2 regions of the Rhizobium yanglingense genome follow, and region 2 is predicted to be linked to the other one. Evidence: predicted binding sites of a transcription regulator. Region 2 holds the regulator's gene; the other holds the start of a gene.
What was found. Region 2 encodes HrcA, which represses chaperone genes, less so after heat shock. Its sites were predicted from a motif close to GTTAGCACTCNCNNNNNGNGAGTGCTAAC; they were not measured.
Positions count from the first base shown of each region.

Region 1: the regulator HrcA is predicted to act here: its motif matches at 2,241-2,269, upstream of groES (co-chaperone GroES).

Region 1 covers NZ_CDSAWY010000005.1:1,846,898-1,862,536, reverse strand. The annotation lists gene ACW4PC_RS19000 (bifunctional riboflavin kinase/FAD synthetase) at 119-1,102, opposite strand; gene ACW4PC_RS18995 (TIGR01459 family HAD-type hydrolase) at 1,117-1,965, opposite strand; gene groES (co-chaperone GroES) at 2,326-2,622, shown strand; partial or broken gene groL (chaperonin GroEL) at 2,679-4,319, shown strand; partial or broken gene ACW4PC_RS18980 (hypothetical protein) at 4,960-5,403, shown strand; gene ACW4PC_RS18975 (hypothetical protein) at 5,879-6,190, shown strand; partial or broken gene ACW4PC_RS18970 (IS110 family RNA-guided transposase) at 6,524-7,570, opposite strand; partial or broken gene ACW4PC_RS18965 (isocitrate lyase/PEP mutase family protein) at 7,721-8,545, opposite strand; gene ACW4PC_RS18960 (glutathione binding-like protein) at 8,690-9,400, opposite strand; gene ACW4PC_RS18955 (DoxX family protein) at 9,617-10,063, shown strand; gene hisG (ATP phosphoribosyltransferase) at 10,140-10,835, opposite strand; gene ACW4PC_RS18945 (ATP phosphoribosyltransferase regulatory subunit) at 10,832-11,953, opposite strand; gene hisS (histidine--tRNA ligase) at 12,080-13,672, opposite strand; gene ACW4PC_RS18935 (hypothetical protein) at 13,809-14,567, shown strand; gene ACW4PC_RS18930 (hypothetical protein) at 14,729-15,082, shown strand; gene copM (CopM family metallochaperone) at 15,158-15,571, shown strand.
Region 2 covers NZ_CDSAWY010000005.1:1,336,685-1,352,323, reverse strand. The annotation lists gene trmB (tRNA (guanine(46)-N(7))-methyltransferase TrmB) at 1-399, shown strand, start outside; gene ACW4PC_RS16355 (BQ00720 family protein) at 410-667, opposite strand; gene ACW4PC_RS16350 (Hsp20 family protein) at 715-1,140, opposite strand; gene ACW4PC_RS16345 (nucleoside hydrolase) at 1,411-2,355, shown strand; gene grpE (nucleotide exchange factor GrpE) at 2,394-3,026, opposite strand; gene hrcA (heat-inducible transcriptional repressor HrcA) at 3,128-4,216, opposite strand; gene rph (ribonuclease PH) at 4,401-5,120, shown strand; gene ACW4PC_RS16325 (VOC family protein) at 5,117-5,533, shown strand; gene rdgB (RdgB/HAM1 family non-canonical purine NTP pyrophosphatase) at 5,542-6,186, shown strand; gene hemW (radical SAM family heme chaperone HemW) at 6,196-7,398, shown strand; gene ACW4PC_RS16310 (DMT family transporter) at 7,402-8,316, opposite strand; gene gcvA (transcriptional regulator GcvA) at 8,527-9,411, shown strand; gene ACW4PC_RS16300 (TonB-dependent siderophore receptor) at 9,540-11,726, shown strand; gene fhuF (siderophore-iron reductase FhuF) at 11,756-12,487, shown strand; gene ACW4PC_RS16290 (ABC transporter substrate-binding protein) at 12,484-13,605, shown strand; gene ACW4PC_RS16285 (saccharopine dehydrogenase C-terminal domain-containing protein) at 13,602-14,684, opposite strand; gene dnaA (chromosomal replication initiator protein DnaA) at 14,808-15,639, opposite strand, start outside.

The DNA.
Region 1 (15,639 bases), 510 kb from region 2:
CGGGCCGATAATTCGCATCGCACTCGACAGCCGGACATTATTCATAGCGGCGGTTCATAGGCGTTTTTGCCGGGAAAAGGAAGAGGGATTTGAGGCCGTGCCCACCGGCAACGCGGCGTCAGACGAAACAAAGCTTAAGGTCGAGTTCGCCGAGCGGCCGGACACCCGCAAGCAGCGCCCTTGCCTCCTGCTCGTCAAGCTTGATCTGCTCGACGAGCGGTTCCAGGCCGTCGAACTTCAGTTCGGGCCGCAGGTGGCCGAAGAAGGAGACGGAACAGGTCCGGCCGTAGAGGTCGCCGCTGAAATCGAAGAGATAGGTCTCCAGCAGCGGCGCACCGTCTTCGATCACCGTCGGGCGGCGGCCGTAGCTTGCAACTGCATCGTAGAGATTGCCGTCATCCAGGCGGAAGCGGACGGCGTAGATGCCGGCTGCAAGTTCGGCCTCCGGCGGAAGCTGCATGTTTGCGGTTGGAAAACCGAGCTCGCGGCCAAGCTTTTCGCCGCCGATCACCTCAGCCTCGATTGTGTAGCGGTAGCCGAGCAGCGCGGCGGCCTCGCTGACATCGCCTTCCTTCAACAAGTCGCGGATGCGGCTCGATGAGACGACCTCGGCATTCTCGTCGCGGAAGGCGTCGATCAGCGTAACGCCGAAACCGTATTTATGGCCGGCATCCATAAGGAAGGCCGGGCCGCCCTCGCGATTCTTGCCGAAATGGAAGTCGAAGCCGGTGACGACTTCGGAGGCGCCCAGCCAGTCCTTCAAGATGCCGTGGATGAAGTCGTCCGGCGAGCGCTGCGAGAATTCGCGGTCGAAGGGATATTCGATAACGGCGTTGAAGCCGATCGCTTCCAGGATGCGGGCCTTCAGGGGTGCAGGGGTGATGCGAAAGACCGGTGTTTCCGGCCTGAAGACCGTGCGGGGATGCGGTTCGAAAGTCAGCACCAGAGCCGGGATGTCCCGCTCTTTCGAGATTTCCAGCGCGCGGTTCAGCACCGATTGATGGCCGCGATGAACGCCGTCGAAATTGCCGATGGCAATCACCCCGCCCTTCAGGTGGGCAGGCAAGGGTTCGCGGGTTTCATTGCGGTGAAAAACGGTCATCGGCGGGCTTCTTCTTATGCGAGGCGCGGCATCCACCACTTGGGCGCGGCCTTCTCGCGTTCGAGATAGGCATGCAGGATCGCCTCGTCGGTCTCGCCGTTCAGCGTGTACTCCTTCGCGTGGATACCGCCGCTGATATAGAGGAGATCGAGGCCGTAATCGAGAGCGCCGTGCACATCCGTCGGCATGCCGTCGCCGATGGCAAGAATGCGGCTTTTCGGGAAATCGCCGTGGAGTTCGTGCGCGGTTGCCAGCACGGCGTCGTAGATCGGCGCGTGCGGCTTTCCGGCGATGCGGATCTCGCCGCCCAATTGGTGGTAATAGGCAGCCATGGCGCCGGCGCAGGGGATGATGCGGTGACCACGTTCAACGACGAGGTCCGGATTGGCGCAGACCATCGGCACGTTGCGCGCCTGAAAATCCTTGAGCATATCCGTGTAGTCTTCCGGCTTTTCCGTCTCGTCGTCGAAGAAACCGGTGCAGACCACGGATTGAGCGTCCTTCGCATCGACGCGCTCGACGCCGAGACCTTCGATGATGGCCAGATCGCGATCCGGGCCAAGCAGGAACACCTTCTTCGGGCCTTCGGCGATCAGGCCACGGGTGACGTCGCCGGAGGTGACGATCCGGTCATAGGCGCCGTCCTGGATGCCGATCTGGCGAAGCTGGGCGACGACCTGAGGCGCGATGCGCGGCGAATTGGTGATGAGGATAACGGCAAGCCCCTCGCCGCGCGCCGCTTCCAGAGCGGCAGCGGCCGTCGGGAAGGGATCGACGCCATTGTGCAGCACGCCCCAGACATCGCAGAACACCGCATCATACTGGCTGGTGATCTCCGCAAAACTTCTAATCCGCTTGGCCATCCGATTTCCCGATTTGCTTTCAGTCAGGCGTGACATTGCAAAGGCATGCCGCGATGGCAAGGATTTTCGGGCGATCTTCAGCAAAAACCGTCGGACCTTCCACGAGAGGAACGCCACGCCGTGGACAGCCTGCGCGGGCGCTCCGAAGCTCACGCAACCGACACGCGTCGAATCGGGCGATGCTTCAAACAATTCCCGCCCTCTTCACAATTCCGGCGCAAAATTCCGTGATGGGTCTTCTTGACTCCTTCTGGAGCCATCCCTAAATGCTCGGCGCTAGCACTCCTCAACGGAGAGTGCTAACACTTATCCATGTGGGCCGCCCGGCCCGCGAATGTCATTTGATCGAGGGATTAGACAATGGCAAGCACCAATTTCCGCCCCCTTCACGACCGCGTCGTCGTTCGCCGCGTTGAATCCGAAGAAAAGACCAAAGGCGGCATCATCATTCCCGATACCGCTAAGGAAAAGCCGCAGGAAGGCGAAATCGTCGCCGTCGGCTCCGGCGCACGTGACGAGTCCGGCAAGGTCGTCGCTCTCGACGTCAAGGCTGGCGACCGCGTTCTGTTCGGCAAGTGGTCCGGCACAGAAGTCAAGATCAACGGCGAAGACCTTCTGATCATGAAGGAAGCCGACATCATGGGCATCATCGGCTGATCCAGCCGGTCGCTTTTTACCGAAATCGCTGACAACCCTTCTCAGGAGTTTTCAAAATGGCAGCTAAAGAAATTAAGTTCGGCCGCACCGCGCGCGAAAAGATGCTGCGCGGCGTCGATATCCTCGCTGACGCAGTCAAGGTAACGCTCGGCCCGAAGGGCCGCAACGTCATCATCGACAAGTCCTTCGGCGCGCCGCGCATCACCAAGGACGGTGTTTCGGTCGCCAAGGAAATCGAACTTGAGGACAAGTTCGAGAACATGGGCGCCCAGATGGTCCGCGAAGTCGCTTCGAAGACCAACGACATCGCCGGTGACGGCACCACGACCGCAACCGTTCTTGCTCAGGCCATCGTTCGCGAAGGCAACAAGGCCGTTGCAGCCGGCATGAACCCGATGGATCTGAAGCGCGGTATCGATCTTGCCGTTACTGAAGTCGTCAAGGATCTCCAGGCCAAGGCCAAGAAGATCTCCACTTCGGAAGAAGTTGCCCAGGTCGGCACGATCTCCGCAAACGGCGACAGCCAGGTCGGTCGCGACATTGCTGAAGCCATGCAGAAGGTCGGCAACGAAGGCGTGATCACTGTCGAAGAAGCCAAGACCGCCGAGACCGAACTCGAAGTCGTCGAAGGCATGCAGTTCGACCGCGGCTATCTCAGCCCGTACTTCGTGACCAACCCGGAAAAGATGGTTGCTGACCTCGACGACGCCTATATCCTTCTGCACGAGAAGAAGCTCTCCAACCTGCAGTCGATGCTGCCGGTTCTCGAAGCCGTCGTTCAGACCGGCAAGCCGCTGCTGATCATCGCTGAAGACGTCGAAGGCGAAGCACTCGCAACGCTCGTCGTCAACAAGCTGCGCGGCGGGCTGAAGATTGCTGCCGTCAAGGCTCCGGGCTTCGGCGACCGCCGCAAGGCCATGCTCGAGGACATCGCCGATCCTCACCGGTGGCTACGGTCATCTCCGAAGATCTCGGCATCAAGCTCGAGTCCGTTACCCTCGACATGCTCGGCCGCACCAAGAAGGTTTCGATCTCCAAGGAAAACACCACGATCGTCGACGGCGCCGGCGCCAAGTCCGACATCGAAGGCCGCGTTGCGCAGATCAAGGCGCAGATCGAAGAAACCACCTCCGACTACGACCGCGAGAAGCTGCAGGAACGCCTTGCCAAGCTCGCAGGCGGCGTTGCCGTCATCCGCGTCGGCGGCTGCGACGGAAGTCGAAGTGAAGGAAAAGAAGGACCGCATCGACGACGCCCTCAATGCGACGCGCGCTGCTGTTCAGGAAGGTATCGTCCCGGGTGGCGGCGTTGCCCTGCTGCGTTCCTCCGTCAAGATCACGTCCAAGGGCGTGAACGACGATCAGGAAGCCGGCATCAACATCGTTCGCAAGGCGCTGCAGTCGCTGGTTCGCCAGATCGCTGACAACGCTGGTGACGAAGCTTCGATCGTCGTCGGCAAGATCCTCGACAAGAATGACGACAACTACGGCTACAACGCTCAGACGAGCGAATATGGCGATATGATCGCCATGGGTATCGTCGACCCGGTCAAGGTCGTCCGTACGGCTCTGCAGAATGCAGCCTCGGTTGCTTCGCTGCTGATCACCACGGAAGCGATGATCGCCGAGCTGCCGAAGAAGGACGCTCCGGCAATGCCAGGCGGCATGGGCGGAATGGGCGGCATGGACATGATGTGAGACTGAGGTCTCGCATCTGAGCCATCCGGTTCAGTTCAGGAAGGGCGGTCTTCGGGCCGCCCTTTTCTTTTGAAGCGCGATTCGCAGCTGCGCACGCGCAGGCCAAGCCGTCGACTTTTCAAAGCGTTTAACTTGGCCCGTTTGCTTGCCGCCACCAGCCCGTAGCTTTCGCGAAGCTTGCGCCGCCAGATTTTTCAACAAATATTCGAATTTCGCTTAAAGAGGAATTTGCCGGGCAAAAACCACTCCTTTGCGAAGAGAAACCACGCACAAATCCATCACAAATTGATTCCTTGTACTTCTCATGCGACGTTTTCCGGCAAAATAGCCGGTTGAACCGTCTTGGCCGGACGAGGGTTCCGCCCCGAAAAAGCCGTTGCCGTTTGGCGAAAAGCTCCTATAAATCCGCGCTGCAATTGATGTACGTTCGAGGATCGTTTTCACCCGCCAGCGAGGCCGGAACGCCGTCTTAACCTGCGCGAACATTCGGCGACGAACGTTTGCGCGACAAGCAAGAGCAAGCCTCAGTGCCCCGCCGGCGATCGAGGTTCCAGACCCTAGGCATGATGCCTGGCGCCGTATGACCCTGTTTCGCTCTGACCGCAGCGCAGCGGAGACTGCGCCCGAACCGGGGAACCCCTTGTTTAAGATCGCTAAAGCAACTGTTGCCGCCCCCCTGATGCCTGGATCGCTCGATCTGACCCATCGCAACCAGGATATGATTGCGCAATTTTCGGTCTCCGAGGCCTGGGCCGGCGACTTCTCAAGCGGAATCATCCGCCTCGGCGACTGGAGCAGCCTGCTGCATGGCCTTTCGACACAGGAATGCGGCCTTCTGAGCCTGCTGCGCTGCTATGATCCGAAAGATCGGGGGCATATCCTCGCGCTTTTCGAACAAGCCACAACACTTTCGTCGTCCTTCTGCTTTTCCACCACGATCATGATGCCGAACAGCATGCGTCAGCCGGTTTTCTGCATGGGTGAATCGAGCGGAGTGGAGGAAAAATTCAGTGGCAGCATCGCGGGGGTCTTCATCTTTCCGCGCTTCAAGCTGGATGGGGCAAACCAGACGGCAAGCCGGCAACAAAGCGCAAGCATCGTAAGAGAAAGGCCGATCCTGCGACCGGCCATACCGAGAATGCTGGGGCTTTTCGGCGACAATGATATTGGACGCGAACGTCAGGCAGACTGTGTGGAAACGCGTGATCGACGGTGGCTGTCGTCAGATTTTCAGCCAATCCGGCCAGTCGTGCGCGAAGGCAGCGCTGGGGTCAGCCGGCCAGAACGTCGACAGGATCATGGCGCGAGCGCCCAGTCGCCTTCGGCCTCACACGGATGAAACCGGTGATCGTTAGGTCCAGTCGATCCACGAAAGCTTCGATGAAGCGGACCGGATTGTCCGGTCCGACGCAGTCGTCCAGCGGCTCGGGCAAAAGCAGCATTTGCGAGCGGTCTGTTCTAGAAGGATGTGCCATGGCAAAGTGTAGACCGACAGTTGCCACAAGGAATTTTCAATTGGCTTTCGGGCAGCGGGAATAAGCGAACCTGGAGGGAAATGGATGACTGACTGGGAACTGATCCGAGACATGATGGCCGCAGCGATCGATGCTTGTGAGAGCGATAGAGACGCTGCTGTTAGCGTGCGCGGCGCGTGGACCTATCCGGAAAACATTCGATACGCGATCATCCGAGAGAGGCACGAAAAGGCAGACGACCGCGCCTATGTGCCGGAAGCCTCCCGCACCCTTGTCGCCATGGCACACGCCGCAGCGGAAATAATTGGATCCGGCCAGCCTAAGGCTCCAGCAGCAGACGACATACGCAAGATGATCACCTGGTTCGGTAGCCACGCTGTCCCTGGTGTCGAGTAGGCCATCGGGAACCGGCGTAGCACCTCATCTTGAATCGAGGACGTTAGTTTCCACACGGTCTTCTCTATTCGGCGTGTTGAGGTCAATCGCTTCAAGCTGTCTCTGCACCGGCATTCAATATCTTTCGCGGTCCACGCTTCTCTCCGGGATCGGCACATTGGCCCTCCCACCATAGGATCAGAAGAACAAGGCGGTCCAATCTGTAGGGCGCTCTGACTGCGGTAATATTCTGCAGTCGATGCAAGACCGTGCCCCGAACTCACCTTGTCCACCGTCCGCGAAGGACATCTTTCCGCCGGTCGGCAGAACTCTATTGTCTCCTGTTATTCCTGCTCATGCGGCCTTCGCCACGTCCTGGTCGCGGGTCCACCGGAATTCCGTCCCATCACTCCACATCCGATGCATGATCACTGCCAGCCGCCGCGCCAGCGCAACGATCGCCTTTCGCATGCCACGTCGCTTTACGACACTCATCGCCCATGCTTTCAGCCAAGACCATTTCCTGACTCGGGTCAGCAGCACCTGCGCCGCCTCGTAAAGCAAACCGCGCATGATCGCATCGCCGGCGGCCGAGACCCGGCCGATCCTCTTGCTTTCTCCCGATTGATTGACGACCGGCGTCAGGCCTAGGGCTGGCCCCACCGCTCGCGACTTCGCAAACCGGGCGGGCGCGTCGATGGTGCAGATATACGCCAACGAGATCACAGGGCCGATCCCAGGTATCGTCATCAGCCGGTTGCAGGTGTCATCATCCCGGGCGATATCGAGCACCTTCCGGTGCAATCGCGAGAATTCTTCCCGGAGTTTTCGACGAGCGTCAAGTAGGGGAGCGATGACCTCCTTGAGATCAGGAACTGCCTCCAGGAGTTCGTCGATGTGGTTTTCGAATTTACCCACCCTGGCAATGCCGACCTTGAGGCCGAAGTTACGCAGCAGCCCGCGAATATCGTTCTCGAACGCGAGCGCCTTTTCCTGGAGCAGCTTCACGAGCTGTCAAAAGAGCGCGGCGTTTCTGATTGGTCAGCGTCTTGACGTGCACGGGACGCAAAGAGGTTCACCCGCATCATCTGGGCAATACCGCGGGCATCGTTGCGGTCTGTCTTGTTGACCTGCGCTTTGAGAAACGCTTTCGCATGACGGGTTTCGATGCCGCAGACTGCCGGCAGGTCCGCCTCGACCAGGCCACTATATAGCCATTGCGACATCGGGCCGGCTTCCAGCCCGACGCGGACCAATTCCCAGTCCCGGGTTCTTTAGCGCCAGGACCAGATCGTCCGGATGACTGACGACTTTCATCTCCCGGCAAATCTGACCGGTCTCATCGACGACACATACCGATGTCTCTTGCAACGAAACGTCAAGGCCTGCAAAATACTTCATGCTGCGCTTCCTTTTCATTGACGCTTGTGGCTGTTCTCACATGACCACGTTTATCATCAACTCGAAAGCGCAGCACCTCCTCATCAGACCTGTGATGTTGAGGCAGGGACTCAAGCCGAATATCCTATCTGCAGGAATTTAGCGACATGCTCATGTCTTCGTCGTTCCGGTGAAAAAACCCTCCAGCTCCGCAAAGCCCATAGCCTGGTCTAGAAACGGAAGGTACCTGCCGATCGCATTTCCCGCGCCGCCTTCACGAACGTGCCGAAGGCGAGCCTCGCCAGCCCCGAACCGACACTTATCCGCTTGACGCCCGCCTCCGCCAACTCTGCCACGCTGAACGTTGCGCCGGGCATTCCCATCACAACGTTGACGGGCTTCGTCACGGCCTCGCAAACCAACCGGATCGTGCGAAGGTCACGAAGGCCTGGTGCATAGAGCACGTCGGCTCCGGCCTTCTCGAACGCTTGCAGTCGCCGGATCGTGTCGTCGAGATCGGCGCGGTCCCACAAAAAATTCTCACAACGCGCCGTCAGGACGAAATCGTGCGGCAGAGACCGGCGGGCCTCGACAGCCGCCTCTATACGCTCTACCGCCAGCGTGAAATCATAGATCGGATCATCGCGCCGGCCGGTATGATCTTCAAGCGAACACCCGGCGAGACCGATGTCGGCAGCGGCTCGGATCGTCTCGGCAGCACTCTCCGGACTGTCGCCGAAGCCTTTTTCGAGGTCGGCCGAGACGGGGAGCGGCGTTGCGGCCACGATGGATCGGCAATGGTCCAAGGTGCCTTCTCGTGAAACGCGCGCCCTCCGCGACGCCCAGAGAGAACGCCATGCCAGCGCTGGTGGTGGCGAGCGCCGGAAAACCCACGGCAGCTAAAATCCGGGCTGTGCCGATATCCCAGGGATTGGGGATAATGAACGCGCCCGGTGCTTCGTGCAGTTTGCGAAATGCAGTGCGCTTGTCTTCCATCTGCTACCTCCCAGACTCGCCTCGTTAGACGCGAACATGACACGAGATGTGGAACAAATATAGAACGACTGCCATAAAAAGCTTCCCGCAAAGCCGCTAATTCTAACGGCCGTTCCTGCGACCAGCCTCTTCCTTTAGGCCGGATTACTCCGGCTTCACGGGGATGTTCAGACCCTTGGCGCTTGCCGGACGCGCGATGCAGCGTTCGAGCCAGGCCATGACGGAGGGGAACTTCGCGTAGTCCAGGACTTCGCGGCCGCCGTAGAAGATGTCGGCGCCGCGGATCCATGGGAATGTGGTGATGTCCGCGATGGTGTAGGCGTCGCCCATGATCCACTGCCGTCCCTCAAGGCGCGCTTCCAGCACGCTTAGCAGCCGCTTGGCTTCGTCGCGGTAACGCTCCATCGGATAGGAATTGTTGGCGACCTTGTCGGCCGCGAACTTGTAAAAATGGCCGAACTGGCCGAACATCGGGCCGACGCCCGCCATCTGGAAGAACACCCACTGGATGGTCTCGTAGCGTCCCACAGCATCCGGGGGCAGGAGCTGGCCGGTTTTTTCCGCGAGATAGAGGAGAATCGCGCCTGATTCGAAGAGGCCGATCGGCTTCCCGCCTGGCCCGTTCGGATCCATGATTGCCGGTATGCGACCATTCGGATTGAGCGAGAGGAATTCGGGGGACTTCTGACTGTTGGTTCCAAAGGAGATGTAATGCGGCTCGTAAGGCAGACCGAGCTCTTCCAGCGCGATCGCTATCTTCACGCCGTTCGGCGTTTGCAGCGAATAAAGCTGAATGACATTTGGGTTCTGCGCCGGCCAGCGCTTGGTGATCGGAAATGCGGAAAGGTCTGCCATGCCATCTTCTCCTGGGAGTTGGTGGCCGAACATAGAAGACCGGCGAAGCAAAAGACAAGCCGCTCAGCGGAGTGATCGTTTCAGATTAGTGAACAAACCATCCTCATTTGTTTATCTTTTCATCGCAACCAAAAAAGGCGACAACACCGGCCAATCGGGGTTCAAACGGTGCCGGGCACGGGGACCTCCAGAGCAATTCAAACGGAGATCGCGTCCATGTCGAATACCACCAACATCGTCCTTCTTGTCGCCCGCATCCTGCTTTCGTTTATGTTCATCATGTCCGGCTTCGGCAAGCTCACCGATCCGGCCGGTACGGCCGGTATGATCAGCGGTGCCGGCCTTCCTGCCGCAACGCTTCTCGCCTATGCCGCTGGCCTCTTTGAGCTTGTTGCCGGGCTTGCCGTCCTCGTTGGTTTCCAGACCCGTATCGTCGGCTGGGCACTCGCCCTCTTCTGCGCCTTCACCGGCCTCGTCTTCCACAGCGGCACGATCAACGTTCCGGATTTTCCGGCTGCAGCCAATGGCTGGATCAACGTGCTCAACCAGATCATGCTGATGAAGAACCTGACGCTTGCCGGCGCCTATATCCTCCTCGCCACCTTTGGCCCGGGCGCCTATTCGCTGGATGCACGCCGCGGCGCATATGCCGTTGCCGCCTAAGCGCGCAACATCCTCCCAAGCGTAAGAAACCCGCCGTCGGAAGACGGCGGGTTGTTCGTTTGGTTCTTTGCAGACATCAAAGGGCGCTGCGCACCGCCTCTATGATCCTCGCCACCGACGGCTCACCGGCGTGGCTCTCCTTGCGGGCACGCACGAGGCAGGCTTCCGACCGCAAGATCACACCGTCATTCAGCACCCGCAGATGGTTCGCCCTCAAGGTGGAGCCCGTCGAGGTGATGTCGACGATGATATCAGCGGAGCCGGAGGCCGGAGCCCCTTCCGTCGCACCAAGGCTTTCGACGATGCGGTAGAGCTGGATGCCATGCTGGCTGGAGAAGAACTGCTGCGTCAGCCGCCAATACTTGGTTGCGATGGTCAAACGGCGGCCATGGCGGGCGCGGAAGTCGGCCGCGACATCGCCAAGATCGGCCATGGTGTCGACATCGAGCCAGATCTCAGGAACGGCAACCACCACGTCGGCGCGGCCGAAACCGAGGCGGGCGCAGAATTCGACGCGCCTGTCGGCTTCCGCCAGCCCTTCGCGCACTAGGTCTTCTCCGGTCACGCCGAAATCGATGGTGCCATTGCCGAGTTCGCGCGATATTTCCGAGGCCGACAGGAAGGCGATCTCGACGTCGTCCCAACTCTCGACACGGCCGCGATAGGAGCGCTCATTGCCGACGGCGATGATCCTCATGCCGGCGCGCTCGAAGAGTGTCGAGGCATCGTCCTTCATCCGGCCCTTGGAGGGCAGCGCGATGGTGATGGTCATAGGGCCGCCCTTTCCGTTTCGATGCGGTCGAGCCAGAGCGAAAAGCCAACGGCTGGAATGCGGTCCTTGGCGCCCAGCAGCGTCAACAGCCTGTCGAAGCGTCCGCCGCCTGCGAGCACGGCGGACGAACCCTGGATGCCCGCCTCGAAGACAAGGCCGGTGTAATAATCGAGCGGGCGGCCGAAGGCGGCGCGATAATCGATGGAGGCGAGGTCGATCCCGGCATTGCCGAGGGCGGCCACCCGGCCATCGAAGCGAGAGAGCGCATTGCCGAGCTTCAGCCCGGCGGCATCGGCAAAACCGGCCAGAGCGGCCGACGCATTGATGAGCGGCACCCTCAGCGACAGGAACTCTTCGAGCACGCGGAAGGCCGCATCATCGAGGCGCGTTTCCGAAAGGACCAACTTCTCCTTCAGCCGGCGGGCGATTTCAGCCGGCGAGCGGCTGGCGTTCGAGGAATAGCCGGTTCTGTGCATCGTCGCGTCGATGTGGGCGATGAGTGCTGTCTCGTCGCCGGCGGCGATTAGCCGTGCGACATCGTCATCCAGATCGGTCACGAATTGCGGGCTGACGAGGCTCGCGAGCAGCGCTTCAAGCTGACCCATATTGCCGAAGGCATGGATCAGCCGCTTCTGCCATCCGAGCGGTAGGCCGAGCGCCTGGACCACGGCTTCGAAGACGGCCTGATCGCCCAGCGTGACCGTGAGGCGCTTGCCAGGAAGAAGCCGCGCCAGGATGCCGGTCGCATCGCCGATCGCGCGGGCGTCGGCGCTGGCGATATTGATGTCGCCAAGGTCTTCGATGCCTGCCTGATAGAATTCGTTTCCACCCTCGCGGCGCTGACGAAAGACTTCGCCGAGATAGGAATAGCGTTTCGGCGTGCCGGTTGCAGTCTCGATGTGGCGGATGCAGACGGGAATGGTGAATTCCGGCCGCAGGCAGAGGCTGGCCCCGGTTTCGCTTTCCGTCATGAAGATGCGGCGGCGGAGGTCTTCGCCGGCAATGTCGAGGAAGGGCTCGGCCGGCTGGATGACCGGCGTGTCGATCCGTTCCGTCTTGCGGGCGGCAAATTCGTCCAGGAGGTCGTTGGCGAAATCGGGGAGGTTGATCAGGACCATGGGGTGGCTCCCAAATAAAGTCCCCCTCCCAACCCCTCCCCACAAGGGGGAAGGACTAACCCGCGGCGATCGCCGAAAAGCAGCGCGGTCGACCAGGCGAATAGGGAGGGGCTGGGGAGTGGAAAATCACCCATTGCCGCCCGCCCTCGCGCGATCCTCCGCCTGAGCCGCCAGGATTTCCTTCACCTTCGCCACCAGATCGGCCTCGGCGACGGTCTCCTGCGCCACGCGCGCCTCGCGCCAGCTGGCATTGTCCTCGATCTCACCGGACAAGCGCTTGCCTTCGATCAGGTCCTTGATCTGCGCGACGCCTTGGGCACGCTCATCGCCGCCCTGGATGATGGCGATTGGGCAGCCGCGGCGGTCGGCATATTTAAGCTGGTTGCCGAACTTCTTCCAGTTGCCCTGGAACATTTCGGCGCGGATGCCGGCGGCGCGCAGCGCTTGCGTCATGCGCTGGTAGCGACCCAAAGCATCCATATCCTGGCCATCCATGACTGTGACGAGCACCGGCTCGATGACCTCGCTCTGGCCAAGCTTGCCGAGGTTCTTCAGCGCCGTCATCAGGCGCGAAACGCCGATCGAGAAGCCGGTTGCCGGAACCGGCTGGCCCATGAAGCGGGAGACGAGGCCGTCATAACGGCCACCGCCACCAACGGAGCCGAAGACAACCTTTTCGCCCTTTTCGTTGGTCACGTCGAAGAGCAGTTCGGCTTCGTAGACAGGGCCGGTGTAGTATTCGAGACCGCGGACAACCGAGGGGTCGATCTTGATGCGATCTGGACCGTAGTCCGCTGCTTCAACCAATTGCCAAATCTGCTTTAGCTCAAGAACCCCTTCAATGCCTTTAGGAGAATCTTTGAAGTTGTTGTGAAGCGTGTCAAAAATAGCCCCTCCATCAATCTCGGCACTGGCCACCGGGTTTTGAACCAACGGATGTGAACCGAGTGCCGTTTCTGCCGTCTGCAAGATATTGATGAAATCAAGTAATCGATCAATCTGCTGCGAAGTCAGCCCCGCGCCCTTGGTGAAGTCACCGGATTCATCCTTGCGGCCTTCGCCTAGCAAAAGCCGCACGCCCTCAGGACCGAACTTGTCGAGCTTATCGATGGCGCGCAGCACGTTGAGGCGCTGGCCTGCCTTGTCCTCGTCACCGAGACCGATCGCCTCCAGCACGCCATCCAGAACCTTGCGGTTGTTCACCCGGATAACATAATCCCCGCGCTTGATGCCGAGGGCTTCCAGCGTATCGGCCATCATCATGCACATTTCGGCATCGGCCTGAACACCTGGCGCGCCGACGGTGTCGGCGTCGAACTGCATGAACTGGCGGAAGCGGCCGGGGCCTGGCTTTTCATTGCGGAACACATAGCCGGCGCGATAGGTGCGGTAGGGTAGCTGGATCTCGTTGAAATTCTCCGCGACATGGCGGGCGAGCGGCGCCGTCAGGTCGTAGCGCAGGCTCATCCACTGGTCGTCGTCGTCCTGCAGCGAGAAGACACCCTCGTTCGGACGGTCGCTGTCCGGCAGGAACTTGCCGAGCGCATCGGTATATTCGAAGAGCGGTGTTTCGACCGGATCGAAACCATAATGCTCATAGACTTCGCGGATCTTCGCGGTCATCTCGTTGACGGCGCGGATATCGGCGGCCGAACGGTCGACGAAGCCGCGCGGCAAGCGGGCCTTGAGCTTTTGTGGTTTCTTCTGCTTCTCGTTCATTTCCAACGCATTCCGCTCAATCGTGACAGTGGCGGTTTCCTAGCGGATTGGGACGATAGCGGCAAGGGCGAAGGGACTTGAAGCGCCAGCCAGAATCGAAGATCGAAGGGCAGCCCACCGAATTGCGGGAACGACCATGATTATCGAGGCACTTCACTATCTCGCGACGCTGCCTGTCACGGGCAAGGCGAACCGCAAGTTCATCCGCTATTCCATCAACCTCTGGTCCCGCGCCAGGCGCTGTAGCCGGGCGTGGGCGGAGCATGAAGAGAACAGCCGCACAGCTATCCTCTCCGCGATGGGCGGTCTTCGCGAGACACGCACGGTCGTCGTGCTCGGCTCAGGCCTGCTTTGCGACGTGCCGATCCAGGAGCTTTCGAAGAGCTTCGATACGGTCGTTCTTGTCGATCTCGTGCACGTCGCGTCGGTACGCCTTTGGCTGAAGACGAAGGGCTACCGCAATGTCCGGCTCATCGAGCGCGATCTCTCCGGTTATGACGATCTCGCGGCAAGGAAAGAGGTGGAGCCGCTCGGCTTCTTGCGGTCGGTGCCCTATCTCGATTTCGCGGTCTCGGCGAATCTGCTGTCGCAAATCGGCCGTGGCGTGAAGCGGCGCTATGAGGCGGAAGAGCCGGGCAGGATGCCCGATGACACCGTGGCTCGGCTGATCGACGCTCATCTTTCCGATCTGGCCGCCTTGCCCTGCCGAACCTGCCTTCTGACCGACATCTCCTACGCCGTCATCGACCGCTGCGGTAAAACTCACGAGGAAAACGACCTTTTACATGGCGTCTTGCCGCCTGCGGCCAACGCCCACTGGTCATGGCCGGTCGCCCCGATCGGCGAGGAAAGCGCTGACTACCAGATCGTCCACAAGGTCATTGCCGCCTACTGAATTAGACGTCTCCGACAATCCCGAAGGGACCGAAGACGACTTCAAGGCGACTGGCAAGGGCTGGCGGGGCGCATCAATGAGGCGTTGCGCAAGGCGGCAAAGCTTTGAAATTCACACATGGGTCGCTTGGTTTCCTTGCCGGGCCTGCTTATCTTGATGGCATGCGTGTCTTCGCCATCACGACGATGCTTTTCGCCTGGCTGTTCTACAGCGCGATGTCCGCGCTGGCGGGCTGTCCTACGTGCGCGTCGATGCAACAGCCCGTCCTGGCCGAAACGCATCACGATATGGCCGGCATGGATACGGCCGGGCATGAGAATGGCGCAGCCAAGGATCCCTGCGCAACAGGCGACACGGCTCATATGGCCTTCTGCGCGGTATGTCTTATCGCGCCTCCGCCGCTCGCGATCGATACAAGCGCGAAGTCTCTCTTCGCCTATCCTTCACCGGCCGCTGCACATGCGCTCGCCGATCTTCGCCCTAGACCGCAGGCACCACCTCCCCGCCTTGTCTGACAATACTTTCCGCATACCGATCGCGCGGTATCTGCCTCGCAAAAGCACTTATGTCAGACAGAGGAAGGAAGTCCCATGTCTCTGAAAATTCTTGCCCTTACCGCAGCCGTCGCCTTCGCCGCCCCAGCGCTTGCCCAGGAAGCGCTTGCCCAGGATAAGACGATGCACATGAATCAAGATATGCCGATGCATACGAATATGCAGATGGACATGAGCAAGCCGATGGGCGACCAGGGTCCTTCAAGCCAGGCCTTTGCCGAGGCGAACGCCAAGATGCACAAGGATATGGCGATTGAAATGACCGGCGATGCCGATGCAGATTTTGTCCGCAGCATGATCCCGCATCATCAAGGTGCGATCGACATGGCAAAGATCGAGCTGCAATACGGCAAGGACCCGAACATCCGCAAACTCGCCGAAGCCGTCATCAAGGCTCAGGAAGCCGAGATCGCGGACATGAACGCCTGGCTGAAAGCCCACGGCAGGTAAGGCCAGTAAAACCCCCCGAAGGCTGTTGTCCAACTTTCGGGGGGCAGTTCATTCCCGCACCGGCGTTT
Region 2 (15,639 bases):
ATCGAGACGAAGGGTGCAAAGAATATCCGCGTCTATGATGACGATGCAACGCAGCTGCTCGACTGGTTACCGAACGGCTGCCTGGATCACATCGATCTGCTCTATCCCGATCCCTGGCCGAAACGGAAGCATTGGAAACGGCGTTTCGTTTCCAAGACCAATCTCGCCCGTTTCCATCGCGTGCTGAAGCCGGGCGGGCTCTTCTGCTTCGCCTCGGACATCGATACCTACGTGAATTGGACGCTATTGAAGTGCCGCGATCACGGCGGCTTCGACTGGCTTGCGGAAAACGCCGCCGACTGGCTGACGCCCTATGAGGGCTGGCCGAGCACACGCTACGAGGCCAAGGCCCGGCGCGAGGGCAGGTCCTCCGCCTATCTGACATTCAAAAGGGTCTAAGCCTGCATCTTTAGTGCAGGCTGACCGTCTTCAATTCGTCTTCAGCCGCCTTGAAGAAGGTGCTGGAGCGATTGTCCGTGAGCAGGATCGGCGTTCCGTCTGCGCCGAAGAGGGCCCAAAGGTCCACGCTCGGATCGATATCCGGTGCTTCGGGGAAGCACTTCGAAACCTCGTCGTTGCGCATTTTGCGGATATAGGCGACCTCGCCGTTGCCGATACCGGCAAGTTCGGACTTGGTCAGGTGAGAATTCGCTTCTTTCATCAACATTCCTGTTCCTCCGGGAGAAGGGACCAACAGCCGAATGGGCCGTTGTCCTACTGTGAGACCGAAATGTTAATTTTCTTCACCATGCGCGCCGGTTCCGGACGAACGAGATCAACGGCAAGCAATCCATTCTTGAGGCTGGCGCCCAGAACCTGCATGCCGTCTGCCAACACGAAGGTTCGCTGGAACTGGCGCGCAGCAATGCCGCGATAGAGATATTCATGCTCGCCATGCTCGACCTGGCGGCCCCGGATCAACAATTGATTCTCTTCCGTCGTAACGTCCAGCTCGTCTTCGCTGAAACCGGCGACGGCAACCGTGATGCGCAGGCGCTCAGGCGCTCCCTGGCCGGGGGCGATACGTTCGATATTGTAGGGTGGGTAACCGTCGCTTGCCTTGGAAATGCGTTCAAGCGTCTTTTCCATGGCGTCGAAGCCCAGAAGCAGCGGGCTGGCGAAGGGGGTCATGCGGCTCATCTTTCAAAGTCCTTGATCCAAGCGACCTTCCCGGACCTAAGCGTAGCATCCGGACGCCGTTAATATGGGAAGTGTGTGCCTTTCGCGCAAGACATATGCGGCGCATCGCAGTCACATGAATTTACGACGGTAGGACTGAGGCCGTTGCTTGACAAAGATCATGGCGACTCGCATCACATCGTCGACCGCAGCGGCTGCGCCGATCTGCGACGGAAAAATAAACGAATGGTGCCTGCCACGACGACGTGCACCTTGAGACGGAGCAACGCAATGGCGAACCCCAGAAAGATCATCATCGACACCGACCCCGGCCAGGACGATGCAGCGGCCATCATGCTTGCCTTCGGCAGCCCCGAAGAGCTGGAGGTGCTCGGCATCACGACCGTCGCAGGCAATGTGCCGCTCTCCTACACGAGCCGCAACGCGCGCATCGTCTGCGAGCTCTGCGCACGGACCGGCACGAAGGTTTTCGCAGGCGCCGACGCGCCAATCGCGCGCAAGCTGGTCACGGCCGAGCACGTGCACGGAAAGACCGGCCTCGATGGACCGGAACTCGATGAGCCGACGATGCCGCTGCAGGCACAGCACGCCGTCGACTTCATCATCGAGACGCTTCGCCGCGAGCCGGAAGGCACGGTGACGCTCTGCACGCTGGGACCGCTCACCAATATCGGCATGGCCTTGCAAAAGGCGCCGGACATCATTCCGCGCATCCGTGAACTGGTGATGATGGGAGGCGGCTTCTTCGAGGGCGGCAACATAACGCCCGCCGCCGAATTCAACATCTATGTCGATCCGGAAGCAGCCGACATCGTCTTTCGTTCCGGCATAGCGATCGTGATGATGCCGCTCGACGTGACACATCAGTTGCTGACACGGAAGGATCGCGTCAAGCGCATGGCCGATCTCGGCACGGCACCGGCCAAAGCAATGGTCGAAATGCTGGAATTCTTCGAGCGCTTCGATGTCGAGAAGTATGGCTCGGACGGTGGGCCTCTGCACGATCCGGCGGTCGTCGCCTACCTACTGAAGCCTGAGCTCTTCAAGGGCCGTGACTGCAATGTCGAGATCGAGGTGAAGTCGGAGCTGACCGTGGGCATGACGGTGGTCGACTGGTGGCATGTGACCGACCGCAAGCGCAATGCCAAGGTGATGCGCTATGTGGATGCGGACGGCTTCTTCGATCTCATGATCGAGCGCTTCGCCCGCATCTGATTTTTCGGACTGATTATGAAAGGCGCCTGAGAAGAATCTCAGGCGTCCTTTTCGGTGAACGCTGTGTTGAGGTCTGCATCCGCTGCCTTCGGGCCGCCTTTGGCCACGCCGACCATTGCGGGACGAAGAACACGCTCGCCGATCGTAAAGCCTGCCTGAACGACCTGGACGACCGTGTTATTCGCCACTTCGGCATTTTGAACCTCGAACATCGCCTGGTGGAAGTTCGGATCGAACTTCTGGCCGATCGGATCCAACTTGCGGACGCCGTGGCGCTCCAGCGCTGAGAGCATGGAGCGCTCCGTCATCTCGACACCTTCGATCAAAGTGTTGAGGCCCGTCTCGCCCGCTTCCTTCGCCTCGGCGGGGATGGCATCGAGCGCGCGGCGCAGATTGTCCGAAACGGCAAGCATATCGCGCGCAAAGCCCGCGACCGAGTAGGACTTTGCATCCTTCACGTCGCGCTCCGTGCGGCGGCGCAGATTGTCCATTTCGGCGGCAAGGCGCAGATAACGGTCGCGCAGCTCGGCATTTTCAGCCTTGAGCACTTCAAGCGGATCCGGCTGGCGCGGCGCTTCCACCGTGGTTTCGTTCTCGACGTTTGCGGCAACGTCGTCTGCGGCTTCAGCCGCGGCAGCGTCAGATCCGTTTTTCGTCGTTTCGTCAGTCATGACGGTCTCCGGTAGTGGGTTCTCTTGGGATGCGCCCGATATCGAGCTTTGACCGCAAAAAATCAAGTCTGCGTGACAAAGAAGAAAAAATTCCGGGTTTTTTACAGCGTGCCGCGCGCAAGCCGGGAAATCAGCTGGGCGGTGTAATCCACCATCGGCACGATGCGTGAATAATTGAGCCGTGTCGGCCCGATGACGCCGACGGCGCCGACAATGCGGTCGTCATCGTCGCGATAGGGCGCAACAATCAGCGAGGAGCCGGAAAGCGAAAAGAGCTTGTTCTCAGAACCGATGAAAATGCGCACGCCCGGACCGGTTTCGGCAAGGTTCAGCAGCTCGATCAGGCTGTCCTTCTTTTCGAGATCGTCGAACAGCATGCGGAGACGATCGAGGTCCTCCGCCCGTGCCAGGCCATCGAGCAGATTGGATCGGCCTCGAATAATAAGCTGCGGCGGCTTGCCTTCGTCCGCATCGCCAGACCACACCGCGATACCGCGCTCGACCAGATCCCGGGACAACGCGTCGAGCTCGTGGCGGACGTTCTCCTTTAAGCGACTGAGCTGCTTGCGCAATTCCGGCAATGTCTGGCCGGACATATGGGCATTGAGGAAATTCGCGGCCTCCGTCAGCTGCGACGACGTAACGCCTGCCGGCAATTCGATAATGCGGTTTTCGACCTGATCGTGATCGCCGACGAGCACTGCCAACGCCTTGGTGGGCTCCAGGCGGATGAATTCGACGTGTTTGAGAACCGGATCGCTCTTTGAGGTGATGACGAGCCCTGCGCCGCGCGAAATGCCGGAGAGCATCCGGCTTGCCTCGTTCATCATCGATTCAACCGGATTATCGCGGCTTTCGGGGCGGACCTGGCGGTCGATATTCGCACGGTCCTCGGCGGAAAGGTCGCCGACCTGCATGAAGGCATCGACGAAGAAGCGAAGGCCGCCCTGCGTCGGCAGGCGTCCGGCGCTGACATGCGGCGAGTAGATCAGGCCCAACTCCTCCAGGTCGCTCATCACGTTGCGCACCGACGCGGGCGATAGCGACATGGGCAGGATGCGGGAGAGATTGCGCGAGCCGAGCGGCTCGCCACTTTCCAGATAGCCTTCAACGATGCGGCGGAAGATTTCCTTGGAGCGTTCATCCAGCGCAGCAACGGCATCCGAAACCGACGTCGACCTGAACCCCATGAACTTCCTTAGACCTGCGCTGCTGATGACGATCCTTAAAATATAGCCGTTCTCGCCCTCGTAGCAAAAGGGAATTTGCAAATAGCTGCGGCCAATCGTAGAAGCGGTCGACACCATTCAAGCATGCATGATGTTTTGCGAGAACCGCTTTACGGTTTTCGGCATCGTGCTTCAGGAGATCACAATGCGGCCTTCAGGCAGAAAAACCGACCAGATGCGCAAAGTCACTTTCGAGCGCAATTTCTCAAAGCATGCGGAAGGTTCCTGCCTCGTCAAATTCGGCGATACGCATGTGCTTTGTACCGCAAGCCTGGAGGACAAGACGCCACCGTGGCTGCGCAACACTGGAAAGGGCTGGGTCACGGCCGAATATGGCATGCTGCCGCGGGCAACCGGCGAGCGCATGAAACGCGAGGCCGCGGCCGGCAAGCAGGGCGGGCGCACACAGGAAATCCAGCGCCTGATCGGCCGCTCGCTTCGTGCCGTCGTCGATCTCAAGGAACTTGGCGAGCGCCAGATCACGCTCGACTGCGACGTCATTCAGGCTGACGGCGGCACGCGCACGGCCTCCATTACGGGCGCCTGGATTGCGCTCTACGACTGCCTGAAGTGGATGGAGAGCCGCAACATGATCAAGGTCGAGCGCGTGCTCAAGGATCATGTCGCTGCGATTTCCTGCGGCATCTTTGCCAGCCAGCCGGTGATCGACCTCGATTATCTCGAAGATTCCTCGGCCGAAACCGATGCGAATTTCGTCATGACGGGCGCAGGCGGCATCGTTGAAATTCAGGGGACCGCCGAAGGCACGCCGTTCACGGACGGGGAATTTGCGGCGCTGATGACACTGGCGAAAACCGGCATCGTGGAGCTCGTCGACATGCAGAAACAGGCCATCGCCGGATGACTGTCCTGCTGGAAGGCATGCTGGAGACCGCGCTTTATGCGAAGGATCTCGACAAGGCCGAGGCTTTCTACGAAGGCGTGCTCGGCCTTGCCAAGATCACGCGCGCCGCAAACCGGCATGTATTCTTCCGCTGCGGGCAAGGCGTGCTGTTGATCTTCAACCCCGATGAAACGGTGAAACCGCCAGGGGCCGATGCCCTAAAGGTGCCGCCCCACGGCACGAAAGGTCAGGGCCACGCATGTTTCCGGGTGTCTGGTAAGAACATCGATGCCATGGCGGCGAAGCTCAAAGCCGCGGGCATCGAAATCGAATCCGAAGTCCACTGGCCGAACGGCGGCCGCTCGATCTATTTCCGCGATCCCGCGGGAAACAGCCTCGAATGCGCCGAAGCCAGAATCTGGGGCATTGAATAGGACCGACCATGCGCACGCTTGAAACGAAGACGATCGTCGTCGCCAGCCACAACGCCGGCAAGATCCGCGAGATCCAGGAACTGATCGGACCGCTCGGCTTTACCGCCAAATCGGCAGCGGACCTCAACTTCATCGAGCCTGACGAAACCGGCACAACCTTCGAGGAAAACGCGACGATCAAGGCTCTCGCCTCTGCCAAAGCAGCAGGGATGCCGGCGCTTTCCGACAATTCTGGACTGGTGATCGATGTGCTTGGTGGCAATCCGGGCGTCTATACGGCCAACTGGGCCGAGACTGCAGACGGCACGCGCGACTTTGCGATGGGGATGGAAAAGGTGCAACAGGCACTGGAGAAGGCCGGAGCCACAAAGCCGGAACAACGGCGCGCACGCTTCGTCAGCGTGCTCTGCCTCGCTTGGCCAGACGGGCATACGGAGCTTTTCCGCGGCGAGGTGGAAGGTACCGTCGTCTGGCCGCCGCGCGGTACCCAGGGTTTCGGTTACGATCCGGTCTTCCAACCGGAAGGTTACGACATCACCTTCGGCGAGATGAGTGCCGAGGAAAAACACGGCTGGAACATTGGCAAGCCGCAAGCCCTGTCGCATCGGGCGCGCGCATTCAAACGCTTTGTCGAAACCTGCCTGGAAGCGTAAGGTCGGTTCGTGGAGATTCTCGATACACCAAGCTTGACGCGCGATGCGATGCTTCTGCCCGATACCGGCGAGCCCGGTTTCGGCGTCTATGTGCATTGGCCCTTCTGCGCGGCGAAGTGCCCCTATTGCGACTTCAACAGCCATGTCCGTCATCAGCCGGTCGACCAGGAGCGGTTCGCCGCTGCGTTCCTGAAAGAGATGGCTGCCGTTCGCCGGATGAGCGGACCGAAGACGGTGACGAGCATTTTCCTTGGCGGCGGCACGCCGTCGCTCATGCATCCAGCAACGGTTTCGGCCATTCTCGACGGTATCTCCAAGCACTGGCATGTGCCGAACGGCATCGAGATCACGATGGAGGCCAATCCTTCAAGCGTGGAGGCCGAGCGCTTCCGCGGCTATCGCGCCGCAGGCGTCAATCGCGTGTCGCTCGGCGTTCAGGCACTGAACGACCGGGATCTGAAATTCCTCGGCCGCCTGCATGACGTCGCCGATGCATTGAAAGCCATCAAGCTGGCGCGCGACATCTTCCCGCGCATGTCTTTCGACCTGATCTATGCCCGCCCCCGCCAGACCGTCGAAGAATGGGAGACGGAGCTGAAGGAAGCGATCTCATACGCGGTCGATCACCTCTCGCTCTACCAGCTGACGATCGAGGAAGGCACGCCTTTCTACGGCCTGCACAAGGCCGGCAAACTGATCGTGCCGGATGGGGACCAATCGGCGATCCTCTACGAGGCGACTCAGGAGATCATGGCGCGCGAGGGCATGCCGGCCTATGAGGTTTCCAACCATGCGCGGCCCGGCGCCGAGAGCCGCCATAACCTCACCTACTGGCGCTACGGCGACTATGCCGGGATCGGGCCCGGCGCACATGGCCGCCTGACGCGCGGGCCTGAGAAGATCGCAACGGCGACCGAGCGCAAGCCGGAGACCTGGCTCGAGCTTGTCGAGCGCGACGGGCATGGCATTCTGGAGCAGGAACGGCTCGGCTATGACGAGCAGGCGGACGAATTGCTGCTCATGGGGCTGCGTCTGAAGGAAGGCGTCGATCTTGCCCGCTGGCAGCAGCTTTCCGGCCGGGATCCGGATCCGAAGCGCGAAGAATTTCTGCTGGAGCACGGCTTCATCGAGCGGATCGGCAATTCTCGCCTTCGCTGCACGCCCTCGGGCATGCTGATCCTCGATTCGGTCGTCGCCGATCTCGCCTGCTGAGCCTCAGGCTGCCCGGCGTTTTCCAAGCGACATCAACCGCCCGTCGATCGCCGCAAGACCGACCGCGATCGTCGCCATGCCGATCAGATGTTTTGCCTGCAGCTGCTCGCCAAGGATGATCGTACCCAACAGAACGGCGCTGACGGGAATGAGAAAGGTCACCAGCGCCAGGTTCGTCGCGCCCGCCGTTGCGAGCACCCGGAAGAAAAGCACATAGGCGATGGCGGTCGAAAGAAGTGCCAGGCCGAGCAGCGCCAGCCAGGTTTCGATGCCGGGAGCGGGCAATGCCCATGGACGGTCGGCAATCAGCGCGATCGGCAGCATCAAGATGGTGGAGGCCGTGACCTGGCCTGCGGCCGGCAGCAGCGGCGGCATGCTCATCGCCCGGAAACGGCGGCCCCAGATGCCGGCGAAGGAATAGGAGATCGCAGCTCCGAGGACCGCGAGCTGCGCCAGCACATTCGAGCCGAGATCGTTAAGCACATCGAAGCCGATCATATAAGCCACGCCGGCAAAGCCGATGAGCACACCGATCAGGCGATGACCGCTCATCTTCTCGTCGGTGGTCAGGATATGGGCAACAACGACGGTAAAGAGCGGCGTCGTGGCATTCAGGATCGAGGCAAGGCCGCTTGCAATGTGAGTCTGGCCCCAGACGATGAGGCAGAAGGGGATCATATTGTTCAGCACACCCATTCCGAAGAAGGCGACCCAGCTCTTGCCGTCGCGCGGCATCGTATGACCCATGAGCCGCACGATGATATTGAGCGCGAGCGCCGCCAGCAGCACGCGGCCCGTGACGATCGTAAACGGCGGCAGTGCCTTGACGAGAATACCGTTGAAGAGGAAGGAGCCGCCCCAAAGGAGGGACAGGACCAAAAGCATACTCCATTCGGCCAAGCCCATTTGTTTCTGCATGTCTGTCTCCCATCCTTGTTCGCGGGCTTACGATGCGGCGGATGATTTCGCCACCCGTTTCTTGCGCGCCAGTTTCTGCCAGTTACGATTTATGCTCGATGAATGTCGCTTCACGATTTTGTTTAGTGATCGCTTTCATTCTGATATATTTCTATAATTGCATTCCGGCAAACGAGTCTTTCTCGGCATATGCTTTAGCGAAACTAAATCATGAGCGAATTTCTGCCATCCCTTTCGGCCCTGCGGGCTTTCGAAGCTGCGGCGCGGCATTTGAGCATGACGCTGGCCGCCAAGGAGCTGCATGTGACGCCCGGCGCCGTCAGCCTACAGATCCGCGATCTGGAAGCCGCACTCGGCGTACGGCTTTTTGAGCGGAAAACGCGGGCGCTCGCCCTCACAGTCGAGGGCGCCGATTACTTCGCCACGCTGCAGACCGCCTTCCGGCTGATGAGAGAGGCGACGGCTGCGATTGCAGCGCGGGCACGCGGCTCTGTACTGAACGTCACCTGCACGGCAGGCTTTGCGACCTATTGGCTGGTTCCGCGGCTCGGGCGTTTCGAGGAGATCCATCCGGAGATCGACGTGCGCATCAGTGCCTCGCATCGTGTACTCGACTTTCAACGCGACGGCATCGATCTGGCCATACGGCACGGGCTCGGCGGCTATGACGGCCTTGTCAGCGAGCGGCTCGTGGATGATGAGCTGGTGCCGGTCTGCACCCCGCGGCTGGCAGCGCAGCTTGGAGACCATCCCTCGCCAGACACGCTCGCCGGCTTCCAGTTGATCCATGATGTTTACCGGCACGACTGGAAGCTCTGGCTGGAGGCGGCAGGGGCGACGACGGTGGACGCCTCGCGCGGCCCGATCTTCATGCATGGCAATGGCGCCTACGAAGCGATGAAGGCTGGTCTCGGTTTTGCATTGATGCGTCGGTCATTTCTGGAGAAGGAGCTGGCCGAAGACGCCGTGGTCGCCCCCTTCCCGCTTGGCGTTGCGAGCCGCCTCGCCTTTCATCTCGTCTATCCCGGCGCCGCACTCGAACGCCCGGCCGTCGCAGCCTTCCGACGTTGGCTGCTGTCGGAAGTAAAGAGCTGACGACCTCGCGGTCGCTTCGCTCTTCCCCAAAAAAGTGGAGAAATTTACTCATAAAAAGGTTTTCATCCGGCTTATTGTTGATTATTACACTCATGAATTATAAGTAGACCGCCGAGAGTTGTAAGCTGATGAAAATACAAGTTTTTGCCAGGTCGCTGCGGGCATCCGCGTTGACGGGCGCCGCCCTGGCCCATCTTTTCCTTCCTGCCGCTGCGCAGGATACCGCCGCCGAAAACCAGCCGGACGATGGCGCGACAGTGCTGCAGGAGATCGTCGTCAAGGGCGGCAGCGGCGGTGTCATCCAGGCGGACGGCTATGTCGGCAAGAGCAGCGCGACCGGCGCAAAGACCGACACGCCTTTCATCGAGACGCCGCAGTCGATCTCGTCCGTGACGGAACAGCAACTCAAGGACCGCAACCCCCAAACGCTGCTCGATACGCTCGCCTACACGCCAGGCACGCGCGTGGGTGCTTATGGTTTCGATCCGCGCTTCGACAGCTTCACGGTGCGCGGCTTCGACGTCACCTATACGGGTGTTTTTCGCGACAACCTGCGCCAGCCCGGCGCCGGCTCTTCGCTCTTCAAGACCGAACCCTACGGCCTTGAGGGCGTTTCGATCCTGCGCGGCCCCTCGTCGGCTCTCTATGGCGCCTCCGGCGCCGGTGGTCTCTACAACCTGATCACCAAGCGCCCGACGGAGGACCCATATCACGAACTCCAGTTGCAATACGGCACGCAGCAGCGCTACCAGAGCCAGTTTGATTTCTCCGGCCCTGTCAACGACCGCGATCCCTTCTATTATCGCCTCACCGGGCTCTATCGTGACGCCAATACCGAGCAGATCAGTGTTCCGGACGACCGCGTCTATATCGCGCCGGCTTTCACATGGAAGCCCGACGAGGACACAAAGCTTACCATCCTTGGCGAATATTCGCGCACGAAGACGGGTGGCACGGCCGCTTACTACAACGACCCGGTTACCGGCGAAGTAACGGATTACTTCGCCGGTAACCCTGCATTCAACAATTCTGTTCAGAACCAGGGCCGCATCGGCTATGAGTTCGAACACAGGCTCAACGACAGCTTCGTCTTCCGCCAGAATGCACGCTTCTCGACATTAAACATCGACACCGATTGGGCCTTTGCCTACGCACCAAATGCGGTCGATCCAACGCTGCTGGATCGCAGCGCCGGCACGTTTGACGAACGCCTGACGGCCTTTGTTATCGACAACCAGCTCGAGGCGACATTCGAGACGGGCGATATCGACCATACGCTGCTTGCCGGCCTCGACTTGACCCGGCTTCGTTGGCGTTCGCTCGACGGTCGCGGCGTCTCGCCGCCGCTTGATACCAACAATCCGGACGCAGGCGCTTCAGTCCCGCACATCGACTTCCAGACCCGCACCGTTCAGGATCAGTGGCAGGCCGGCACCTACCTGCAGGACCAGATGCGTTATGACGCATGGCTGCTGACGCTCGGCGGGCGCTACGACTGGGTTTGGACTGATACGGAAAATACCGATCTCGTTGCCGACACCGTGGACACCATCTCTCAGAAGGACAAGGAATTTTCCGGCCGAATCGGTCTGAGCTACGAGACCGACTTCGGCCTCGTGCCCTATGTCAGCTACTCGACCGCCTTTGCGCCGAATGCCGGTATCAACAGGGAGACCAACGCCCCCTTCAAACCGACCGAGAGCGAACAGGAAGAGATTGGCGTCAAATACCTATTGCCGGACAGCAATACGATGCTTTCTGCCGCCCTGTTCAATATCGATCAGAAAAACAGTCTTTACTACGAGGTTGTGAACCTGCCGAGCGGCCCAGAAAACATTCAGGTCCAGCGTGGCAAGATTCGTTCCCGTGGCCTCGAGATCGAGGCCAACACGAGCCTCGACAACGGCCTGTCGCTCGTCGCGTCCTATACCTTTACGGACGCCAAGATCCTCGAAGGCCCGACGGGCACTGTCGGCAACTATGTTTCCTCCGTGCCGAAGCATATGGCATCGCTCTGGGCCAACTACAAATTCCAGGAAAGCAGCCCCGTCTATGGAATGGGCTTCGGCTTCGGCGCCCGCTACATCGGCAAGAGCTACGGCAATGACGAAAACACGACGGAAAACGGCGCCCGCGTGCTTTTCGATGCAGCAGTGAGCTACGACTTTGCTGCACTCGACAAGAAGTACGACGGTCTGAGCCTGCAGGTGAACGCCACCAATTTACTCGACCGGCGCGAGCCCGTCTGCTCGGCAGGCTTCTGCTACCGCGACCAGGGCCGCTCGGTGATCGGCACCCTGCGCTACACTTGGTAGGGCCGATGGCAAGCGGGTCGCATCGGGAGATGACCATGGAGGACGGGCTGCTTGGCCTATCGCCCGCCTTTTCCGGCGAGCATGCCTGGTGCCGGGACAAGATGATGATCAGCAAGGAGCTTGCCGGCAGCGTGCCATTGCCTGCTTTTTTCCGGGACGGAGGCTTTCAGCGCGCGATTGATCGCTATGCGGAAATATCCGGCGGCAGCGACCGGCGCGCCGTCGTTTCCATGTGGTCGCTCTATTATTTTTCCGGGCTTTCGATCCCCTACTTGCTTGCCCGGCGCCTGGGCGGCCAGGCCCTTCCGGTCGGATTCGAAGAGATGACGATCGCATTGGAGGATAACGGCCTGCCGCGCGCCTTCGGCGTCCCGCATGCCGGCACGATCGAAAGCGAGGTCGAGACCGAAAGTTTCACGGCCGTAGGCCCGCTGCTTGAAACCCACCTTGGCGAGGCCGTTATGCGGCTGAAGGCCTGCGGCATCTCGGCGAAGCTCTGCTGGAACAACGCTGCTGTCTATATCGATTATGCATTGCGCCTGACTGGAGGAGAGCCATCAGACGGCCCCGACCTTCCGCTCTTTGTGCGCGGCTACCTGCCGGATGGCGGCGTAAACCCGTTTTGCGGCTGCGTCAGCTATCTGGATGAAGAGGGTGAGCAGGTCGCACGGCGCAAGGTCTGCTGCCTTCGATACATGCTTCCCGGAATTCCAAGCTGCGGCAAACTCTGCGCATTGCCAAGCCAGAGGAACCCGCAATGACCGAGCTTCTCACGACACGGCGAAATCTGCTCGCTGTGGCTTCCGTTGTTCTTTGTGCTCCGCATGTTGCAAAAGCGCAATCTGCGTGGCCGCTCACCATCACGGATGCGATCGGCCGCAAGGTGACGATCAGGAAAAAGCCGGAAGCCGTCATCCTTGGGACGGGATTCAACCTTGTCGCCCTGTCGCTGATCCTTCCCGATCCCGTCAGCCTGCTCGCCGGCTGGGCAAACGACATGAAGGGGGACAATCCCTTTGTCTATGAGGCCTTCCGAAAGAAATTTCCGGCAATCGAGAACGTGCCTTTCGTGGGCAACGGCCAGGCGGATGGACTGTCCTTCGAGGCGGCGCTCTCGCTCAATGCCGACCTTGCGATCATGGCCATGTGGCAGGCCGACAGCGAACTCGGCCAGCGTGCGATACAGTATCTCAACTCCGTCGGTGTGCCGGTCGTTGTTGTCGATTTCAATCGCGATCCGCTGAGGACCACGCCGCGCGACATGCGCCTTCTCGGCCGGATTTTCGAGCGCAATGAGCAAGCCGAAGATTTCGCCAGGTTCTTCGAGACGCGGCTTGAGCGCATCAAAGCCAAGGCGGCGATGGACACCGGCCCTCTCGTACTGATGGATGCCTTTCCAAGCGATGTCCGCGGGAGCTGGGCAATTGGCCGCACCGGGCTCGGAGAACTGATAACGCTTTCAGGCGGCCGCAACGCCGCCGACAAGAACCTTCCACCCCAGGGCGGACCGGTGACTGCGGAATATATCCTCGCAGCCGATCCAGATGTCTACATTGCTACCGGATCACCCGGCGGCACCTATACGGCCTTTTCCATCGGTCCCGGCGTCGATCCATCAGAAGCCCAGCGCTCGCTCGGCGAAACGGTGAAGATGCCAAATCTTGCGCCGCTGAAGGCGGTTCGCGAAGGCAACGTGCACGGTATGTGGAATTTCTTCAATGCCGTGCCGCTGAACATTCTGGCAGCCGAAGCGGTGGCAACCTGGGTCAGGCCCGAACTTTTCGACGACGTCGATCCGGCAAAAAGTCTTGCCGAGATCAACGAGCGTTTTGCCGCGGTGCCTTTCGAAGGCGCCTATTGGACGAGCCTTAAGAGCTAATGGCGACTTGAGGCGCTCGCCTTGAACAGGCTTCCGGTTGGCGTCTGCAGGAACATATCGAGCGGGATGTGCTCCTGATGCAGGAAGCCCGTTGCCGGCAGCAGGCCGTCGCGGACCATTTCGATGACGGCGACGACGGATGCCGAGGTCGTCCAGGCGATCGCCGTGCGGCGCGCTCCGGCAATCTCGATCGGATAGTAAGCGCGCACGAACTCCTTGCGGCGCAGGCTTCCTGCTTGCGTGCCTTCGGCCGCGACATGGACATAGACTACGTCGTCGTCGACGGGCGGCTTGGCATTGGTCAGGATTTCGCCGGCGCGTTTTCGCTGCTCTCGCATCAGCAGCTCATGGAAGAAGAAATTCATCAGGTCCATATGGCCCGGATAGCGCATCGTCTTGTAGTCGAGATTGTCGACCTTGCCGTGCAGCGTATCGCACATCGTGCCGAGCCCGCCCGACGTGGTGAAGGCTTCAAGCTTGACGCCCTCGACATAGATCGTTTCATGCCATTCCATCGGTGAGACGAACTTGCGCACACCGCCTTCGATGACTTCGCAATCGTTCAGATATTCGTTGACGACGCCTTCCGGCGACCAGTTGAAGGCATAGCCCAACAAGCCCGTCGGGTTCTGCGGCAAAGCACCGACACGCATGCGGATCGAGCGGCAGCGGTCGAACCCATCGGCAAGGCTTGCACCAACGATGCCGACGAAGCCCGGCGCCAGGCCGCATTGCGGCGCCATCAGGCCACGCGACGTCTTCGAGAGTTTGATGATCAAACTGGTGGTCGGAACGTCTTCCGTCAGGTCGAAATAATGGATGCCTGCCACGTGGGCAGCCCGCGCAAGCTCGATATTGAGATGGTATGGCAGGCAGGAGAGCACGGCTTCCACACCGGATAACAGCTCCGTCACGAAGGGCGAGTTGGAAACATCGCCGACGCGGCACGCGAACGGCACTTCGGCCTGCGGCAATTGCGCATCGACGCCCGTCACTTCGAAGCCGCCCTCATGCAAAAGCGTTGCCGCAAGCCGTCCGACCTTACCAAGTCCGAGAACGGCGATCCTTTTAAAACTCATGTTTACCCTCCCAGCGCCGTCGAAGCCGCGGCGCTCACTTCTTGAGGCTGTATAGAAAAAAACTCATAAAAGAAAACGGCCGGAATTGCTTCCGGCCGCAAATTTGAGGTGGAGGGTCGCCGATTATTCGTTGATCAGGCGCTTCAGAAGCTCGATCTCGTGCGAAAGCTTGGTGTCTCCCGCAATCAGCTCCTCGATCTTGCGCACCGCGTGCAGCACTGTCGTATGGTCGCGCCCACCGAAGCGGCGGCCGATTTCCGGGAAGGAGCGCGGCGTCAGCGTTTTCGACAGATACATGGCGATCTGCCGCGGCTTGACGATGACGCGCGTGCGGCGGTTCGAAACCAGCTCCTGGCGGGACACATTGTAGTGGCGTGCGACGATGCGCTGGATATCTTCGATGCGCACGCGGCGCGGCTCGCCGGAGCCGACCAGATGGGCAAGCAGCTCGTCGACCCGCTCGATCGACAGGTTCGGCTCGAAGGAGCGCCGGAAGATCAGCTGATTGAAGGCGCCCTCGAGTTCGCGGCCGCTTGCCGTCACGCTGCGGGCAACGTGCGAGAGCAGTTCGGCCGGGATTTCCAAAGATGGATCTTCCAGACGGGCCGCAGCCAGGCGGCGCTTCAGGATCTCGAGGCGCATCTCGTAGTCCGGCGCATCAAGCTCGATCGCCACACCGCCCTGCAGACGGGATCGTACCCGCGGATCGAGCGATTCCAGCTCCCAAGGCGCACGATCGGCGGCAACCACCACCTGCTTGGCGCTGTCGAGCAGCATGTTCAGCAGATGGCAGAACTCGTGCTGGATCATCTTGCCCTGCAGGAACTGCATGTCGTCGATGATCAGAAGGTCGATATTGCGGAGCAAGTCCTTCAGCGTCAGCGCATCGTTGTCCCGGATCGCCGTTGCAAAACGCCACATGAAGTACTCGGCCGTCAGATAAACGACACGCAGC